3 regions of the Rhizobium sp. RCC_161_2 genome follow, and region 2 is predicted to be linked to each of the others. Evidence: riboswitches for the same ligand, from Rfam matches in the RefSeq annotation. Region 2 holds a riboswitch; each other region holds the start of a gene.
The links. Region 2 has a riboswitch for cobalamin ahead of nrdH (glutaredoxin-like protein NrdH). Riboswitches for the same ligand answer to the same signal wherever they lie in the genome.
Positions count from the first base shown of each region.

Region 1: another riboswitch for cobalamin. It lies ahead of cobU (bifunctional adenosylcobinamide kinase/adenosylcobinamide-phosphate guanylyltransferase); the one in region 2 lies ahead of nrdH (glutaredoxin-like protein NrdH).
Region 3: another riboswitch for cobalamin. It lies ahead of AB6803_RS04035 (ABC transporter substrate-binding protein); the one in region 2 lies ahead of nrdH (glutaredoxin-like protein NrdH).

Region 1 covers NZ_JBFUPL010000002.1:209,460-213,668, reverse strand. The annotation lists gene cobN (cobaltochelatase subunit CobN) at 1-684, opposite strand, end outside; gene cobW (cobalamin biosynthesis protein CobW) at 694-1,743, opposite strand; gene cobU (bifunctional adenosylcobinamide kinase/adenosylcobinamide-phosphate guanylyltransferase) at 1,749-2,273, opposite strand; cobalamin riboswitch at 2,414-2,817, opposite strand; gene AB6803_RS05135 (chloride channel protein) at 2,996-4,209, shown strand, end outside.
Region 2 covers NZ_JBFUPL010000006.1:338,966-343,174, reverse strand. The annotation lists gene nrdE (class 1b ribonucleoside-diphosphate reductase subunit alpha) at 1-848, opposite strand, end outside; gene nrdI (class Ib ribonucleoside-diphosphate reductase assembly flavoprotein NrdI) at 818-1,231, opposite strand; gene nrdH (glutaredoxin-like protein NrdH) at 1,246-1,467, opposite strand; cobalamin riboswitch at 1,718-1,945, opposite strand; partial or broken gene AB6803_RS18130 (hypothetical protein) at 1,988-2,131, opposite strand; gene AB6803_RS18125 (carboxy terminal-processing peptidase) at 2,382-4,209, shown strand, end outside.
Region 3 covers NZ_JBFUPL010000001.1:897,604-901,812, reverse strand. The annotation lists gene AB6803_RS04040 (bifunctional sugar phosphate isomerase/epimerase/4-hydroxyphenylpyruvate dioxygenase family protein) at 1-924, shown strand, start outside; cobalamin riboswitch at 1,251-1,486, shown strand; gene AB6803_RS04035 (ABC transporter substrate-binding protein) at 1,670-2,701, shown strand; gene AB6803_RS04030 (FecCD family ABC transporter permease) at 2,698-3,726, shown strand; gene AB6803_RS04025 (ABC transporter ATP-binding protein) at 3,723-4,209, shown strand, end outside.

The sequences.
Region 1 (4,209 bases), on a different contig from region 2:
CCGCTGGGGCGAGGGTAAAATCACCACACCCTCGGCTTTCCCCTTCTCCCCTTGGGGAGAAGGTGCCCAAAGGGCGGATGAGGGGGTATCTCCACGCAACGCAGAAACCGCTTTCCACTCCTCAACCCCAATCACACCCCTGCCCGGCCACCAGATCCCGGCCTTCATCAGAGGTGATGCCGTTGCCGGCTTCTCCGCCCCTGACAACATCGCCTCGGCATAGCCAAGAAACGCCCGCGAATTCGCATCCCCGCCTTCGATCAGGTAGGACCACAGCGCATTGAGATCGTCGAGGGCGATGTTGGAAAACGGCATCAGCCCCGGATCGGACTTCGAATCCCCTGGCAGCACCGCAATAAGAGCGCCACTGCGTGCAGCACAGGCATGCAGCGCCTCGAGCGCATAGTGGAAATAGCTGGCTCCGCCAAGCGCGCGAACGATAATCAGCTTCGCATGCCGCGCCGTCCGCTCGATGTAGGTGTCGACCGACATCGGATGCTTGAGGCTCATCAGGCTGGCAAGTCGCAGCGAATAGCCCGCCTCTCCCTGTCCATGGGCGGCGGCGATGGCCGCAAGCTCAGTATCGGCCGCCGACAGGAACAGGATATTGCCCGGCGACTGACCGAGATCGATCGCCTCCTCGCCGTCGCTGATCGTACCCTTTTGCGCTAGGAGGAGATGCATGGCTCTGCCTTAGACCAAAGCCTCGATCGACTTGCGCACGATCCCTTCGTCCATCCCATGCAGCCCGATCACCACCAGCCGCGTCGCGCGCGCTTCGCCCGGCGTCCATGCGCGGTCGAAATAATGGTCGATGCGGCTGCCGACGGCCTGGATCTGCAGGCGCATCGGCTTGCCGGGAACGTCGACAAAGCCCTTGAGGCGCAGGACATCGTGTTCGGAAATCACGCCCTTCAGCTTTTCGATGAACAAGGTGGGATCGGCGATCGGCCCGAGCTCGACGACGAAGCTGTCGAATTCGTCATGGTCATGCGGTGCGCCGTCCTCATGCTCCAGCTCATGATGCGATTTGCGGTTGGCGATGTCGGCTTCCGTGCCGATGCCGAGGCCGAGCAGGATGGCGGCCGGAACGTCCCCGTTCTTCGCTTCGATGATCGTTGGCTTGCGAACGGTGCGGGATGCGACTTCGGCGCGGACGCGGCCCAGGCCGGCGACGTCGATCAGATCGGTCTTGTTGAGAACGATCAGGTCGGCGCAGGTGAGCTGATCCTCGAACAGTTCCTCAATCGGGCTTTCGTGATCGAGCGAATCGTCCTCGACGCGACGGGCCTCGACGGCGTCATGATCATCGGCGAAACGACCGGCGGCAACAGCGGCGCTATCGACCACGGTGATGACGCCATCGACGGTGACCTGGGTGCGGATATCCGGCCAGTTGAAGGCGGCGACCAGCGGCTGCGGCAGCGCCAGGCCTGATGTCTCGATGACGATATGATCCGGGCGCACGTCCCGCTCCAGAAGCTTGGTCATGGTCGGGATGAAATCGTCGGCGACGGTGCAGCAGATGCAGCCATTGGTCAGCTCGATGATATCGTCCTCGGTGCAATTCTCTGCGCCGCAGCCTTTCAGCACATCGCCATCGACACCGAGATCACCGAATTCGTTGATGATCAGGGCGATCTTCTTGCCGCCGGCGTTCTGCAACAGATTGCGGATCATCGTCGTCTTGCCGGCGCCAAGGAAGCCGGTGATGACGGTGGCGGGAATCTTTTCTTGGCTCATGCGGATCAACCCTTCATTTTCAGCGGCAGTCCCGCCGCGATAAAATAGACTTCGGCGCTTGCCGCCGCGATCATCTGGTGCAGCCGGCCGGCATGGTCGCGAAACTCACGCGCCATGCGGTTTTCCGGCACGATGCCGAGCCCGACCTCGTTGGAAACGAGGACGAGCCGCGACCCGGCCTTCGGCAGAAATTCGGTGAGAGCGGAAAATTCCGCCGCGATGTTACGCTCGGCCATCATCAGGTTGGTGACCCAGAGCGTCAGGCAATCGACGAGAACGGCGCGGCCACCACCGTCGATCGACGCCAGCCGGGCGGTCAAATCGAGCGGCTCCTCATGCGTCGTCCAGAGATCGCCGCGATCGTTCCGATGCTGTGCGATACGATCGCGCATCTCCTCGTCCCAGGCCTGCCCGGTTGCCACATAATGACGGTCAAGACCGCTATCGGAGATCAGGGATTCGGCGAATCGGGATTTGCCGGAGCGCGCGCCGCCGAGAACGAAAACCGCACGGGATGGTGAGGATGGCATGAGCTATTGCCGCTCCCACACGAGCACGAGGGTGAGCACAGTGCGGCTGAAACCGAAAAGCGGGCGCTTGCGCGCGAAAAACTCGTTTGGCGCCATGACAACCTCCGTGCTGGCAGCGAGACATGCGTCCCAGGATGGGCTTTGCGCCCGATACGCATGGCAGGTCTCCTGGCTCGCGGGTAAGGCGCAGCAAGCGGAGGCGAACCGAAACCGGTCGCCCCCGCTCATGCACCAGCGGATCTTCCTCGCCTTCCCGGCAGGTCATCATGAAAAAGCGGACGATTCGTAGATATTAGAGGCGTCCAGCCCTGGTTGATCATGATGCCACGCCAGTGGCTTTTCCGGCTCTGAAGCTGCTTCCACTCGCCCACACCATTGCGGACTGTCAGCGAAATGCCCTCGAAACCGGATGGAAAACCCTGACCGCTCTACAGTCGCGGGGTCGGCTGTGATGAGAACGCCCGAGTTGGGTCCGCCCCTTCACATTCCCTTTTCATCCCATGCGACAGATCGCCGCTCGGGAACCATTCGTTATGCCGCAATGATTAGGCTTTCAGCCCTGGCAAGTCAATCAAGGCGGCGGATGCGACATCGGCTGTTCCAACAGCGAAAATAGCCCGGGAACCTCTGGTCACGCAGTCTTTTTGCCGTATTTCTTTGATGTTAGGAGTTTATGGAAGCCAGGTATATACATCTGAGCACGAAACTATCGTCAGTTCCCCATGTTGCAGAAATTTCAACCACGCCGTCTTGGTGTTCTCTCCGCCTTTTTCAGCGCTAGCCGGCTGAGGGCGCTGTTTCGCCGTGGCGAGCTCGGGCTCGTCATTGCCGGCGCTTTCGTCGGCGTCACCTCCGGCTGCGCCGTCACGGCGATGAGCCTGATATCGCGTAAGCTGCACAGCCTCGTCTACGGCATCCCCGACGACGACCGGCTGAGCTCGGCAGCCATGCAGATTACCGACAAGTCGCTGCTGCTGATCGCCCCGATCGCCGGCGGCATCCTGCTCGGCCTGATGATCTTCATTATGTCACGCACCCGCAAAAAGCCGATGATCGACCCGATCGAAGCCAATGCGCTTCACGGCGGCCGCCTGTCGCTCACCGACAGCATCCTTGTCGCCGTGCAGAACCTGATCTCCAATGGCTTCGGCGCCTCCGTCGGACTGGAGGCCGGCTATACCCAGCTGGCGGCCGGTATCGCCTCGAAATTCGGCTACAAGATGCAGTTCCGCCGCGCCGATCTTCGAATGCTGGTTGGCTGCGGTGCGGCCGGCGCCATCGCCGCCGCCTTCAATGCGCCGCTCACCGGCGCCTTCTACGCCTTCGAGCTGATCATCGGCACCTACTCCATCCTGACACTGACCCCGGTCGTCGTCTCGGCACTGATCTCGACCTTCATCGCCCGCATGCTTGCCGGCGATGATTTCGCCATCGATGTCGGCCGGTTCGGCGCCGTGGTCCCCGCCGACTATATCCCGGCCATCCTGCTTGGCGGTTTCTGCGCCGGTGTCGGCATCCTGATCATGCAGGGCGTCGCTTTCGTCGAGGAGCTGGCGCGCAAGAGTTCGATCGCGCCGCCCTTCCGCCCGGCGCTCGGCGGTTTGGTCGTCGGCCTTCTGGCGCTGATCTCGCCGCAGGTTCTCTCCGCCGGCCACGGCGCGCTGCATCTGAACCTTGGCAGCGAAGTCACCCTATGGGGACTTGCCAGCCTCCTTTTGCTGAAGTCGCTTGCCTCGGCAGTTTCGATCGGCTCCGGCTTCAGGGGCGGCCTGTTCTTCGCCTCGCTGTTCATGGGCGCGCTGCTCGGCAAGATCTTCGCCTATTGCGCGCCCTATTTCGACCATACCACGCTGACGCCGGTCATCTACGCCGTCGTCGGCATGAGTTCGCTTGCGGTCGCCATCATCGGCGGCCCGCTGACCATGACCTTCCTGGC
Region 2 (4,209 bases):
TTCTCGTCGGCATTCTCGCGTTTGGTGTCGAGGAACCGCATGATGTCGGGGTGATGCGCGTTCAGATAGACCGCGCCCGCCCCTTGCCGCGCACCGAGCTGGTTGGCGTAGGAGAAGCTGTCTTCCAGCAGTTTCATCACCGGAATGATGCCGGATGACTGGTTTTCGATATGTTTGATCGGCGCGCCGGCTTCGCGGATGTTGGTGAGTGACAGTGCGACGCCGCCACCACGCTTGGAAAGCTGAAGCGCCGAGTTGATCGAGCGTCCGATGGACTCCATATTGTCCTCGACGCGCATCAGGAAGCAGGAGACCAGTTCGCCGCGCTGCTTCTTGCCGGCGTTGAGGAAGGTCGGGGTCGCTGGCTGGAAGCGGCCGGCAATGATTTCGTCGACCATGTCCTTAGCCAGGGATTCATTGCCCTGCGCCAGGGTCAGCGCCACCATGCAGATGCGGTCCTCGTAGCGCTCGAGGTAACGCTTCCCGTCGAAGGTCTTCAGCGTGTAGCTGGTGTAATATTTAAAGGCCCCGAGAAATGTCGGGAACCTGAACTTCTTCGCATAGGCGTGATCGAAGAGATCGCGCACGAAATTGAAGGAGTACTGGTCGAGAACCTCGCGCTCGTAATAGCCCTCGGTCACGAGATAATCGAGCTTCTCCCTGAGGTTATGAAAGAAGACGGTGTTCTGGTTGACGTGCTGGAGAAAATACTGCTTCGCCGCCAGCCGGTCCTTGTCGAGCTGGATTTTGCCATCCTCGTCGTAAAGGTTCAGCATCGCGTTCAGCGCATGATAGTCGAGCTGCGTTTCGATGGCCTTCACCGGGCGTTCGAGTGTGAGCGTGTCCAAAATCGTTCCAATCCATCTCTGACATTGGCGACGTCCTCTTCCGTGCCGATCAGCTCGAACCTGTAAAGATACGGCACATGGCATTTGGCGGAGATGATGTCGCCGGCGATCCCGAAGGTCGCTCCGAAGTTGCTGTTGCCCGCGGCGATCACACCCCGGATGTTCGATCGGTTTTCCATCTCGTTGAGGAAACGGATCACCTGTTTTGGAACGGCTCCCTTGCCGCCATCGCCCGAATAGGTCGGGAGAATGAGGACGAAGGGCTCCCGGATATGAAGAAGGCCCACTGCGTTCTGGGAGATGCGCAACGCTGGAAGACCAAGCTTCTGAACGAAACGATGAGTGTTCTCGGACCGGCTGGAGAAATAGACGATCTGGCCCATCGATGGTTCTCCCATCAGGCAAGCGCGCTGATCATGTCGGGCCGGAATCCCACCCAGTGTTGTTCGCCGGCGACGACCACAGGCACCTGCCTGTAACCAAGTCCCTGGACAAGTTCATAGGCGGCGGTATCCGTGGAGACATCCACGACCTGATATTCGATCCCCTGTCGATCGAGCGCGCGGGTGGTGGCCGTGCACTGGACGCAAGCGGGCTTGCTATAGACGGTAATGCTCATAATTTTCCTCGTATGAGTTCGAAAGACATGCGGGATCGATCAGGCATCCGTCGATGCCCGTGCGAAAAATCTGAAATGAGGATGGACGCGCCTCGACGACGCGCGGCTAGGCCCGGTTACTCGCGCTTGCGCTTGACTGACAAACTGGACATGGACTTCACCCCGAAGTTGGCTCATGCGGGACATACGGGGGCAGCGGCATATGCGGAGCTCATTCCGCACATAAACGCGACCTTCCGGACACCCCGCCCGTGGACGTTTTGTTTGAGGCAGGTCTCCTGGCTCGCGGGTCGTTGCATCCATCCTCGCCTTCCCGAAACATCATGCTTCAGTGGCTTTCAGTGGATAGATGCTCGCCGCTTACAGTTGCGGGGGCAGCTCCGGCATTGCGGCGCCCATAATGGGCGGTCACGCACCGTATTCCCGTCTTAGCCTCCAATCCTTGCGAATCGGAAGAACCTCGAACACTACATATAGTAGACGAGGTTAAATTCTCGTCAACGACTATGATAGGGACCCATCAGAAATTGGTGGGGAATAACCGGTGAGGGACCAGATGGGCCGAACGCCGGAGCTTCCAGTTGTCGGCCCGAAGTTTCCTCACGTCATCAAGCAATGTCGCTTTATCGCTCTTACCGGACCAATAGGCTTCGAGCGCGAATTTGAGTTCGCGGTGTCAACACATATAAACATATGTTTATTTATTGATATCTTGACTGCCAGACCCGCGCACGCTCAAACTTGGCGAAGAGACAGAGATATCGTCAGGAAACTTCATCAGATTGACGTATTGCCGGGCGGAGGCATTCCGGAAATCTTTCTGGAAGAGCATTAGTCTAGTTGCCAAAAAACCATAATTGTTCCACCAACATTACACATTAAACACTCAACGTTGAGAATCGGATCAAAGTTCAATGCGTATACAATACGGTTTCCTCTGCATATTCCTGGCAATTGCGCCGTCGGCATACGCCCTGGAAGCCGGCTCGCCGCCAGTTTTGACGCCGTTAGAGCAACAGGCACAAGCTGCTCATTTGAGCGCGCAATTTCTCGAGCGTTTCCATTATAAGCCCGTTCCGCTTGATGATGCCTTGTCGGTCAAGGTCATGAACCGGTTTATCAAGTCTCTGGATCCGGACCGTGCCATCTTCCTGCAGACGGATATCGACACGTTCATGGCCAGTAGCACCAAGATCGATGACGCCATCAATCGGGAAGACTTGAATATCCCGTTTTCCGTTTTCAACGTTTATGAGCAGCGCGTCGTCGATCGCATGAGCTACGCGCGCAGCCTGCTCGGCCAGAAATTCGACTTCAGTGTGCAGGAAGACTATCCCCTGATTCGCGACAAGGAGCCTTGGCCGAAATCCGATGCGGAAAGCAATGAGCTGTGGCGCAAACGCGTCAAGAGCGACTGGCTGCGCTTGAAACTGGCGGGCAAGACTGACGCGGCCATTCGCGATACGCTCGACAAACGTTACAAAAACTCCCTCGATCGTGCCTACAAGTACAAAAGCGACGATGTGTTCCAGTCATTCATGGACGCCTACACAACGTCGGTTGACCCGCATACCGACTATTTCGGTGCCAGCGCTTCGGCTGAATTTGATATTTCCATGAAGCTGTCGCTGGTTGGTATCGGCGCGGTCTTGCAGGAAAGAGACGACTACACGACGATCCGTGAACTCGTGGCCGGCGGCCCGGCGCAATTGTCCGGTAAGCTTGCGGTCGGTGACCGCATTACCGGTGTCGGTCAAGGCGAAAACGGCGCGATAAAGGAAGTGGTCGGCACGCGCCTTGACGAAATCGTGCAGATGATCCGTGGCGCGAAGGGTTCGGTCGTGCGCCTGGATATCTTGCCAGCGGATGCCGGGCCGGATGGCAAACATCGCCTTATCAGCCTGGTGCGCGATAAGATCAGCCTCGAAAAGCAGGCTGCCCAGAAGACCATCCTGTCGGTAAAGGATGGCGACGCCACGCGCAAAATTGGTGTGATCACTCTGCCGGCGTTTTATGAGGACTTCGAAGCGCGTCGAAAAGGCGACAAGGATTACAGAAGCGCAAGCCGCGATGTCGCCAAGCTTCTTACTGAGCTCAACCAAGACAAGGTCGACGGCGTTTTGATCGACTTGCGCAACAATGGCGGTGGTTCGCTGTCCGAAGCGATCGATTTGACCGGCCTGTTCGTTGGCAAAGGCCCGGTGGTTCAGCAACGCGATGCGGACGGCAAGGTCGACGTGGAAAGCGACGATCTTCCCGTGCCTGCCTGGACTGGTCCGGTTGGCGTGTTGATCAATCGCGGCTCGGCATCGGCCTCCGAGATTTTTGCCGCAGCGATACAAGACTATGGTCGAGGGGTGATTGTCGGCGAACCCAGTTTTGGTAAGGGCACCGTGCAGACCGTGGTCAATCTCGACCAGGTGGCCCGCAACAGCAAGCCGAAGTTCGGCGAGCTGAAATTGACGGTTGCCCAGTTTTTCCGTGTCAATGGCGGCACGACACAGCTGCGCGGCGTGACGCCTGACATCAGCCTGCCGGGCCTTTCGGACCCTAAGACCTTTGGCGAGGCGAGCTATGACAATGCTCTGCCGTGGACTGAGGTCAAGCCAGCCAACTATAAGCCCGATGGCGATATAAAGGCATTGCTGCCGCAACTGCAAAGCCGCCACGATGCCCGCATGCAGAACGATCCGGATTTCCAGCGCTTTCTAGACGACATCGCCGAACTGAAGGCGCAGCGCG
Region 3 (4,209 bases), on a different contig from region 2:
ACGAAGACGGTGAGCCTCTTTCAACAGGGTGATATCCGCATTCTCGTCAACACCGACGATGGGGGATTTGCCAATTCCTCCTTCGCCGTGCACGGCACTTTGGCCTATGCGGTGGCACTTGTTGTTGACGACGCGGAAGCAGCTTTGGCGCGCGCCAGGGCGCTCGATGCGGAACCGTTCAGCCAGCCAGTCGCAGAGGGCGAACTCGACGTACCGGCGATCCGTGGGGTTGGCGGTGGTCTCATCTATTTCCTCGACGACAAGACCGATCTCGGGCATTTTTCCGAGATCGACTTCATTCCTTTTGATGACAAAGCCGCAGTCCAGCCCGCTGGGCTACGCACCGTCGACCATATTGCCCAGACAGTCGCCTATGAGGAAATGCTGACCTGGTTGCTGTTCTATACGTCGATCTTTGAGACACGGAAGACGCCGATGGTCGATATCATCGATCCGGCCGGCGTGGTGCGCAGCCAGGTGGTGGAAAATGACGCGGGCACGCTGCGGATCACGCTGAACGGTGCGGAGAACCGCCGTACGCTGGCCGGTCACTTCATCGCGGAAAAGTTCGGCTCTGGTGTGCAGCACCTAGCCTTCCAGACCGACGACATCTTCAAGACGGCCGAAGTGCTGCGGAAGAACGGTTTTCAGCCCTTGCCCATCTCGCCTAATTACTACGATGACGTCGAAGCGCGCTTCGGTCTCGATCCGGAACTGACCGAGCGGCTGAAGGCGGAGAACATTCTCTATGACCGCGACGAACACGGTGAATTCTTTCAGCTCTATAGCGGCACCTTCGGTGAAGGCTTCTTCTTCGAGATCGTTCAGCGCAATGACTACCGGGGATATGGCGCTCCGAACGCCATCTTCCGCATCGCCGCACTCAAGAGGCATCTCCGGCCGGAGGGCCTTCCAAGGGAGTGAACTTAGTATCACTGCGCCGCAATCCCGGTTTCGCATGAAATCAAGCCCGAGATATCCGTAGCCGGATCATCATGTCTGCGCTGAACCGGCAGGCAGCGTCACCTATCGCGCTGCTTGGTCATGCAGGTCTCGGCTACTATTTCACAGCATTTCATAAAACGGATCGTGCAAACTGGACAGCTGTCAGAAAGTTTGATAGCGAACGTAATGTTATTACGTAACTATTAAAGTTTATCATGATATCCAGATCGATGACGGCGGGAGGCTTGGCCGCGAGGGCTATTTTCAAGTTGGCGTCCTCGCGGCTTGACGCAAGCGTCGTGCTTGGCATAACTGGACTTGACGGTTCCCCAACGATGACTCCGAGGGGATTAATAGGGAACACGGTGAGGACGACCCAAAAGGGACCAAGACCGTGGCTGCCCCCGCAACTGTAAGCGGATTGCCGTCCATCCTCGTGGTGCCGAAAGGCGCCATGCCACTGCGCCGATCAGGCGCGGGAAGGCAGATGGACGACTGATATCCGTAAGCCAGGAGACCTGCCGTCGAAGATTTATCCATTGTCACGGGCGGGGATGCCCGAAACAGGAGCAGGACATGACCATCCTTTACGCTTCGCAGCGCCTTGATACGCTGCCTTCCCCGAATTTTGACGATCATTCGACCGCTCGGAATGCCTGTTGGGCATTCTGACTTTCACCACCGCCCTTTTCGGGCGGCGTTCACATCACTTCGGGGAATTATGATGAAGACCATTTTCAAGCGGCCATTGCGCGCCGGCCTATTCGCGATGTCGTTGATCGTCGCCGGCTTGCCGGGGCAGGCGGGAGCTGCGGAAACCAGCTACCCTCTTAAGCTCCAGAACTGCGGCCGGCAGATCACCATCCAGAAGGCGCCGTCGCGCACGGTCTCTATCGGCCAGAGCACAACGGAAATCCTCTATAGCCTCGGTGTTGCCGACAAGGTGGTCGGCACCGCAGTCTGGGTCGGACCGGTTCTTAAGGGCTATGAGGGCGTCAACGCCAAGATCGAGCGCCTTGCCGACAACGATCCAAGCTTCGAAAGCGTCGTCGGAAAGAAGCCGGATATCGTGACTGTTCAGTTCCAGTGGCAGGTGGGACCGGAAGGCGTGGTCGCCAAGCCGGAACAGTTCGAGGAGCTGGGTATCCCGGTCTATACCTCGCCGTCCGATTGCGTCGGTAAGGAGAACTCCGGCTCCAGCGATGGCGTCCGCCATCAGGTCTTCACTATGGATCTCGTCTATCAGGAGATCCGCGATCTCGCGAAGATCTACAATGTGCAGGACAAAGGCGAGGAAGTGGTCGCTGATCTGAAGCGGCGCGAAGCGGCAGCCCGCGCCAAGGTTTCTTCCGCACAGGGCAAGCTTTCCGCCGTCTTCTGGTTCTCCAGCGCCAAGGATGCCGATCCCTATGTTGCCGGCCGCAATGGCGCGCCGGGCTACATCATGTCGGCGCTCGGCATCAAGAATATCATCGAGACCGATGATGAATGGCCGACGGTCGGCTGGGAGACGATTGCCAAGGCCAATCCAACCATGATCGTGGCGGCTGCGATGGAGCGTCGCCGCTATCCGCTGGACAGCGCGGAGGCCAAGCGCAAATTCCTGGAAAAGGACCCTGTCGCGAGCCTGATGCCCGCCGTCAAAAGTGGCCATGTCTTCGAGATGGATGCGCAGGCGATGAACCCGACAATCCGTACGATCGAAGGCATAGAGGCGCTTGCTGATGCCATCGCAGCGGCCGGCCTGACACAGTGAGCCGCGCTCTTTCATCGATCGGGCGAACGGGTACAATCGCCTTGGCGCTCGCCATTCTTGTTGCCGCGCTCTGGCTGGGTGCGGCGATCGGCGAGACCTCGATCCCGTTTGAGACCGTCGCCAAGACCGTGGCCAATCGGCTTTGGGGCGCCGGTTACCCGCTCGAGCCGATCGACGAGGGCATCGTCTGGAGCTATCGGCTGAGCCGCGCAGTCGTTGGAGCCTCTTGCGGGGCGGCACTTGCCCTGTCCGGTGTTGTGCTGCAGTCGCTGCTGCGCAACCCGCTGGCCGACCCCTACATTCTCGGCATTTCCGCCGGCGCCTCCACCGGCGCCGTCGGTGTCGCGATCCTCGGTCTGGGTGCGGGCGCCCTGACGATGCCGATGGGAGCTTTCCTCGGTGCGCTCGTCGCCTTCGCTCTCGTCGCGTTGCTGGCCGTCAGGGCGGGGCGTGGGACGGCCGCGATCATTCTGGCCGGGGTCGTGGGCTCGCAGCTCTTCAACGCGCTCACCTCCTTCATCGTCACCAAGGCGGCGACAGCCGAGCAAGCGCGCGGCATCATGTTCTGGCTGCTCGGCAATCTCTCCGGTGTGCGCTGGCCGGATGCCTGGCTGGCAATTCCCGCTGCGCTGTTGGGGCTCGTCATCTGCCTCTGGCATGCCCGGTCGCTGGATGCGTTTACCTTCGGCTTGGAATCGGCCGCCTCGCTCGGCATTTCGGTGCGACGCACCTATCTCGTGCTCGTCGGCACATCCGCGATGATGACCGCCGTCATGGTGTCGATCGTCGGCTCCATCGGCTTCGTCGGGCTGGTCATCCCGCACGCGGCGCGAATGCTGGTGGGTGTCCGCCATGGTGTGCTTCTGCCGGCAGCAGCCCTGATCGGCGCCATCTTCATGATCGCGGCCGACATCCTGTCGCGCACGCTGATCCACGGCCAGGTTCTGCCGATCGGCGTGATCACCGCGCTTGTCGGCGCGCCCGCCTTCGCCTTGATCTTGAGCCAGAAGAGGGCGCGCGCATGACCCTGTCCGCAAGGAATGTTTCGTGGAATGCCGGTGGGCAAGCTATCGTTCGGGACATATCGCTGGACGTCCGCACCGGCGAATTTCTTGGGATCATCGGGCCGAATGGCTCCGGCAAGACGAGCCTGATGATGATGCTCTCCGGCATCCGCAAGCCGAAGACCGGGGAGATTTTTGTGGACGGCACGCCGATCCGTGCTCTCGGACGGCGCGAACTCTCCCGGCGTCTGGCCCTGGTGGAGCAACAGGCAGACACTGGCGAGCGGATTACGGCCAGACAGGCCGTTGAACTCGGCCGTACGCCCTATCTTGGGGCGTTATCGCCCTGGTCGGCGACGGATGATGCGATCGTCGAGGCCGCCCTCGCCAATGTCGATATGCTCCATCTTTCTGGCCGGCTGTGGAGCACGCTTTCGGGTGGAGAACGCCAACGGCTGCACATTGGCCGCGCACTTGCGCAGCAGCCAAAGATCCTGCTCCTCG